DNA from 2 places in the Bradyrhizobium sp. LB11.1 genome. Region 1 is predicted to be linked to the other one. Evidence: riboswitches for the same ligand, from Rfam matches in the RefSeq annotation. Region 1 holds a riboswitch; the other holds the start of a gene.
What was found. Region 1 has a riboswitch for S-adenosylmethionine ahead of ABIA96_RS06260 (O-succinylhomoserine sulfhydrylase). Riboswitches for the same ligand answer to the same signal wherever they lie in the genome.
Positions count from the first base shown of each region.

Region 2: it holds a riboswitch for S-adenosylmethionine, as region 1 does, so the genes downstream of both, metX (homoserine O-acetyltransferase MetX) here and ABIA96_RS06260 (O-succinylhomoserine sulfhydrylase) in region 1, are expected to answer to the same signal.

Region 1 covers NZ_JBEPTH010000002.1:495,960-499,483, forward strand. Annotated here, with positions in the region: gene ABIA96_RS06255 (2'-deoxycytidine 5'-triphosphate deaminase) at 1-1,073, opposite strand, end outside; SAM riboswitch at 1,184-1,263, shown strand; gene ABIA96_RS06260 (O-succinylhomoserine sulfhydrylase) at 1,334-2,530, shown strand; gene ABIA96_RS06265 (SGNH/GDSL hydrolase family protein) at 2,638-3,524, opposite strand, start outside.
Region 2 covers NZ_JBEPTH010000002.1:221,010-224,533, reverse strand. Annotated here, with positions in the region: gene ABIA96_RS04925 (pyridoxal phosphate-dependent aminotransferase) at 1-128, opposite strand, end outside; gene ABIA96_RS04920 (chorismate mutase) at 163-1,011, opposite strand; SAM riboswitch at 1,194-1,273, shown strand; gene metX (homoserine O-acetyltransferase MetX) at 1,364-2,578, shown strand; gene metW (methionine biosynthesis protein MetW) at 2,594-3,256, shown strand; gene ABIA96_RS04905 (alpha/beta fold hydrolase) at 3,392-3,524, opposite strand, start outside.

The DNA.
Region 1 (3,524 bases):
TGGGCCTGGTAGTTGGAGCCGATGCGCTGGCCGTACATGGCGTCGGGGCGGGCCAGCATTTTCTCATAGACGAGACGGCCGACGATCTGGCCGTGCTCGAGGATGAACGGCACTTCGCGCGAGCGCACTTCCAGCACGGCGCGCGCGCCTTGGCCGCCGGCGCCGGCATAGCCGAAGCCGGGGTCGAAGAAGCCGGCATAGTGCACGCGGAATTCGCCGACCAGCGGATCGAACGGCACCATCTCCGCGGCATAGTCGGGCGGGACCTGCACGGCCTCTTTCGACGCGAGGATGTAGAACTCGCCGGGATCGAGGATCAATCTGCCGTCGGGACGCGCCGCGATCGGCTCCCAGAAGTCCTCGACCGCATAGCCCGCGCGACGATCGACATCGACCACGCCGGTGTGGCGCTTGGCGCGGTAGCCGACAAATCCATTCGCCTTTTGGCCGGACAGGTCGACCGAGACGGCAACGCCGCCGGTGAGATCGGCATCGTCGACATCGACGAGACGCTCAGTCGCATGCAACGCCTCGAGTTCGTCAATGTTGAGGATGGCGTCTCCGGTGCGGAAGCGGACCTGCGACAGCCGCGAGCCCTCGCTGACCAGCACTGGAAATGTCTTCGGGCTGATCTCGGCATAGAGCGGACCGTGATAGCCGGCACCGATCATGTCGAAGCGGCGGGTGCCGTCGGCGATCACGCGGGTGAAGACGTCGAGGCGCCCGGTGGAGCTTTTGGGGTTCGCCGCCGCGACGATGTCCGGCGGCAGTGCGAGGCTTTCAAGCAACGGCACGATGTAGACGCAGTTGGTCTCCAGCACCGCACCGTCCGCGAGGCTGAACTCGTGCAGCTTCAATTCGTCGATGCGCTCGGCGACGGTGGCGCCGGGGCCAGGCAGGAAGCTCGCGCGGACGCGATAGGCGATATCGCCGAGGCGCAGATCGAGGCTCGCCGGCTGGATCTGGCTCTCGACGAAATCGTATGCGGGCAGGATGAGCCCCGCTTCCGCCATCGCCGCGATCATGCGGTCGGGCAGGATACCATTGGCGTCGGCAGCGACGGTGAAACTCAACCGGGGGTCCTCATCCGGGGACAAACGCGTCCCGACATGCGGGAAATACTAGCGTTTTACGGCTATCCGATGGACGTCTTGACGGAAAGGGCATTGCGGAATATGAGGATGACTTATCCCGTGGTGATTTGAGCCGGCCGGCTTGCAGCCACGTTAAATAAGTCGCTAAACAGGCCGGGGACCTCTGTGATCCCGGCCCGTGGAGATATCCAGGCCGGTTTTTTTGTGACCATTTTCGATGGTCACGCAGAGGAGGTCCTATGTCGAAGTCCCCGGCGTCCGCCACGCACTACCGTCCCGAAACCCGTCTGGTCCATTCCGGCACCTTGCGCTCGCAATATGGCGAGACGTCGGAGTCGCTGTTCCTGACCCAGGGCTACGTTTACAACAGCGCCGAGGAGTGCGAGGCGCGGTTCAAGGGCGAGGATCCAGGCTTTATCTATTCGCGCTACTCGAACCCGACGATCGCGATGTTCGAGCGCCGCATGATCGAGCTCGAAGGCGCCGAAGCCGCCCGCTCGGCAGCAACCGGCATGGCGGCGGTGACGACCGCGATCCTGGCGCCGCTGAAAGCCGGCGATCATGTCGTGGCTTCGAAGGCACTGTTCGGCTCGTGTCTCTACGTCATCCAGGATCTGCTGCCGCGCTATGGCATCGAGACGACGCTGGTCGACGGCTTCGATCTCGACCAGTGGCAGCGTGCGCTCAAGCCGAACACCAAGACGTTCTTCCTGGAGAGCCCGACCAATCCGACACTCGACGTGCTCGACATTCCCGCAATCGCGGAGATCGCGCATAACGGCGGCGCGCGGCTCGTCGTCGACAACGTGTTCGCGACGCCTATCTGGCAGAGCCCGCTGGCGCTGGGTGCCGACGTCGTCGTCTACTCTGCGACCAAGCACATCGACGGCCAGGGCCGCTGTCTCGGCGGCATCATCCTGTCCTCGGAAGCCTTCATCACCGAGCACATCCACAATTTCATGCGCCAGACCGGCCCGTCGATCTCGCCGTTCAACGCCTGGGTCCTGCTCAAGGGCCTGGAGACGCTCGGCGTGCGCGTGCGCGCGCAGACCGACACCGCAGGCCGCATCGCCGACGTACTGGCGAGCCATCCCAAGATTGCGCGACTGGTCTATCCCGGCCGCGCCGATCATCCGCAGGCCGCACTGGTGAAAAAGCAGATGCGCGGCGGGTCGACGCTGGTCGGCTTCGAGGTCAAGGGCGGCAAGGCCGCGGCATTCCGCGTGCTCAACGAGCTGAAGCTTGCGAAGATCTCGAACAATCTCGGCGATGCCAAGAGCCTCGTCACGCATCCGGCGACGACGACACATCAGCGCCTGAAGCCGGACGTGCGCGCCGAGCTCGGGATCGGCGAAGGATTCATTCGCTTCTCGGCCGGGCTCGAGCATGCGGATGATCTGATCGAGGATCTGACGGCGGCGCTCGAGAAGGCGTGAGCGAGCGGGATCTCGTACGGTGGGCAAAGCGAAAGCGTGCCCACCATTCACGATCTCGATGACGATGGTGGGCACGGCGCTTTGCGCCTTTGCCCACCCTACGGCACCTACATCGGTCGATACGTCCGCACGTCTGCCGGCACGTTGACGCCGAGCTTGATCTGGCCGACGGATCGGATGATGTCGTCGCCGAGCAGCTGGGCGAAGCAGGCATAGCCCCAATCGTTCATGTGCAAGCCGTCGGCGATGACAAAACTCTCGACCGGGAGCGCCTGCTTCTCGTGCCAGTCGCGCATCACCTCGAAGCGCGGGAAGATGCCGACGTGACGGAGCTGGGCGACCTTGCCGAGCAGCTTCACCATCCTGCCAGCGCTTTCTGGACGCTCGGTGACGCGCGGTGAATATTGCGGATCGACCAGCACGACGTCGGCATAGCCTGCAGCCTGGATGCGACCGATGCCGTCCTCGACCAACTTGGCGGTGTCGCCGGGATCGAGGTTGCGCAGCACGGCATTGGTGCCGACTTGCCAGATCACGAGATCCGAATGCACGTCGATCACCTCCTTCTGGAGGCGCTTCATCATCTCGGGCGCGTCCTCGCCGCCGACGCCGGCATTGATGACGGTGATGTCAGCGGTCGGATACTGCCGGCGCAGCTGCGCGGCGAGACGGTTCGGATAGTTGAAGTCGGGTGAGCTCGCGCCGTAGCCCGCCGTCGACGACGAGCCAAATGCGACGATCACGACGGGCTTGCCGGCGATGAGCTTGTTCGCGACATGCGGTAGCGAGCCCATCGCTTTCGCGCCGCCCTTCGGCGACAAACAGGGCACGCGGCTGAAAATGTCGCCGGCGGATTTCGCGACCTGCTTCACCTTGTCGATGGCGCGCGAGGTCAGGCCGCGCTGCTCGCCGGCCGCCGGGCTGGTCGCTGCAACGGTCGTTTGGGAGGAAGATGCCGGAGCGGGGTTAGCGGCCTGCTCCGGCGCGGGCGTCG
Region 2 (3,524 bases), 270 kb from region 1:
GAGGGTCCGAACGGGGTCTCGTTGGCCGAAAGCTTGAACACCTTGCGGCCCGGCTCTGCGACCGGGCTCTTGCCGGGCGTGTAGGGCGCAATATCGAGAATGCCGGGATTCGGCACGGGGCGGGACATCATTAACTCCGGATAGGCTAGGTCAGTTCGCGATCTACGATTTCAACCCGGTCGGGGGCACCGTATAGCGCGTTGCGTGGCTGCCGACGAGGGCTGTGGAACGCACCGAGGCCCCCGCGTCGATCAGGGCAGCCTTGATTTTGTCGATGCTGGTCGCGCTCGTGACCGAGACCAGAAGTGCCGCGCCGTCGAAGGCGGTATCGGGCACTGCCACGATCTCGGCGAGCGGCGACAGCGCCCGCGCGACCTCGGCGTTCCACCCTGATACGCGCACGCTGAAGGTTTCGACCTCCGTCACCACGGCGCTGTCGGCGACGCGCGAGACCGCGAACACGGGCAGCGCCGCCGGATGATCGGCGCGCTCGACGAAGGGCAGCCGTGCAATGATCTTCGGCGCGCCGTCTGATTCCAGCTCCAGCCACCACGGCGTGCGGCTCGACGTCGCCGAGACCAGCGCCAGATCGCCCTTGGACTTCGCCACCGCCTCGACCGCAGCCTGCGCGCTGAAATGCGCGACGTAAGGAACCGTGAAGCCGAAATGGAAGCGCACGGAATCACGCATCGCCGGCTCGCTCACCGAGATGTCGGCATGCACGGAGAACGGCGCCTGGACATAGGTGAACGTGGAGATGATGACGCGCCAGATGCTCTCGACCGTGTCGAGCGGGAGGATGCCGCGATGGCGCTGCACGATGTCACGCATCATGGACGCCTCGCGCGCCGGGCGGAACGCCGAGCCGACCTCCTGGGTCTGCTTCACCTGGATCAGGCGGTCGATGATGTCGCCGCGCTGCATCAACAGGCGGTGCATGCCCTCGTCGATCGCGTCGATCTCCTTGCGCAATTCCTGGAGCGATGGTGGCGCGGGCGGACGTTGGGACATATCTGACAAGGTTGCTGAGAGGCATTCCAAATGCGGGCGGGCAAGCCGGATCCGCTGCGGGTCAATGTCCTGATTAGGCAGTCAGGGCGGCGAAAGCAAAGGCCTTTTTGGCCGGCGCATCAGGGATGATTTTGGCGAATCCGGACCGCGACTTGACGAAAACCGCCCAAGACAGTAGGTTTTGCCTGTTCCGTGGTCATTTGAGCCGGCCGGCTTGCAGCCACGTTAAAAAACTCGCTAAACAGGCCGGGGACGTTTTCGATCCCGGCCGAACCTATCGTTCAGGCCGGGTTTTTTATGGCCTGATTTCATCGCGGTCAAAAGTCTGATCGCAAACGAGGTCGATGGTCAGATGGTTGGCGTCAAGTCTGTCCCCAGTCCCGCGATCAGTGCCGACGATCGGTCGCATGAGGTCGATCATCCGAGTTCAGAGGTCGCGCAGTTCGGCGCCGACCAGCCGCTGCGGCTCGATTGCGGCATCGATCTCACCCCGTTCCAGATCGCCTACAAGACCTATGGCGAGCTCAACGCCGATCGCTCCAACGCCGTGCTGATCTGCCATGCGCTGACCGGCGATCAGCACGTCGCCAATGTGCACCCGGTCACCGGCAAGTCCGGCTGGTGGGATACGCTGGTCGGCGCAGGTCGACCGCTCGATCCGAGCCGCTACTTCATCATCTGCGCCAACGTGATCGGCGGCTGCATGGGCTCGACCGGCCCGGCCTCGATCAATCCCGCGACCGGCAAGGTGTGGGGCCTGGATTTTCCCGTCATCACCATTCCCGACATGGTGCGCGCGCAGGCGATGCTGATCGACCGGCTCGGCGTGGACACGCTGTTCGCTGTCGTCGGCGGCTCGATGGGCGGCATGCAGGTGCTGCAATGGACCGCGGCCTACCCCAAGCGCGTATACTCGGCGCTGGCGATTGCCTGCTCGACGCGGCACTCGGCGCAGAACATCGCCTTCCACGAGCTCGGTCGTCAGGCCGTGATGGCCGATCCCGACTGGCATAATGGCGCCTACGCCGATCAGGGCATCCATCCGCATCGCGGCCTCGCGGTCGCGCGCATGGCGGCGCACATCACTTATCTCTCGGACGCGGCGCTGCATCGCAAGTTCGGCCGCCGCATGCAGGACCGCGAGCTGCCGACCTTCTCGTTCGACGCCGACTTCCAGGTCGAGTCCTATCTGCGCTACCAGGGCTCGTCCTTTGTCGAGCGCTTCGACGCCAACTCCTATCTCTATCTGACCCGCGCGATGGACTACTTTGACATCGCCGGCGACCATGGCGGCGTGCTTGCGAAAGCGTTCGCGGACATCCAGACGCGCTTCTGCGTGGTCTCCTTCACCAGCGACTGGCTGTTCCCGACCTCGGAATCGCGCGCGCTGGTCCATGCGCTGAATGCGTCGAGCGCGCGGGTGTCGTTCGCCGAGATCGAGACCGATCGCGGCCACGATGCCTTCCTGCTCGACGTGCCCGAGTTCTTGGACATCTCCCGCGCCTTCCTGCAATCGGCCGGCAAGGCGCGCGGGCTCACCGGCAAGAACACTGACAGGAACGACTGACAAGGACGGCTAGCGATGTCTGTACAGGAAGTGCTGCCGCTCAACGGCCTCGCTGCGGAGCAGTCCGGCCCATTTCGCGCCGACCATCTGCTGGTCGCCGAGATGGTCAAGCCGGGATCGAAAGTGCTCGACGTCGGCTGCGGCGAGGGCGATCTGCTTCAGCTGCTGGAGACCCGCGGCATCGACGGCCGCGGCATCGAGCTGTCGCGCGAGGGCGTCAACCGCTGCGTGGCAAAAGGCCTCGCGGTGGTACAGGGTGATGCCGACACCGACCTGGTGAATTATCCGGATGACGCCTTCGATTACGTGATCCTGTCGCAGACGCTGCAGGCGACGCGACAGCCGAAGGTGGTGCTTGAGAATCTCCTGCGCATCGGTCGCTGCGCCATCGTCTCGTTCCCGAATTTCGGCTTCTGGCGGATGCGCCTCCAACTCCTGGTCGGCGGCCACATGCCGCGCACGGAGAATCTGCCGGCCAGCTGGTACGACACCGCCAACATCCATTTCTGCACCATCAAGGACTTCGTTGAGCTTTGCGACACCATCGGCGTCAAGATGGAGCGCGCCGAAGCGCTCGACCTCTACGGCCGCCCGCTGCGGTTGCGGTTGCCGTGGTGGGTGTGGAATCTGTTCGGCGAGCAGGGCGTGTTTTTGCTCAGCCGCGGACAGGGGAAGTAGTCGTTACTCGTCAGGTCTATCCACCGTCATTGCGAGCGCAGCAAAGCAATCCAGAATCTTTTCCTCGAAGGTCGTCTGGATTGCTTCGGCGCAAGGGCTCCTCGCAATGACGGAGCATGTGGTAACGCCTTCGCTCTAATGCGCCGCCAGCGACCGCGGATCGCGCACCGGCCACCGTCCTGCTTCCACCAGCGTCACGAACCGCTCCACACTTTCATTGAACAGCGCGGGCTCCTCGAGATTGAGCACGTGGCCGGACTTGGGAAAC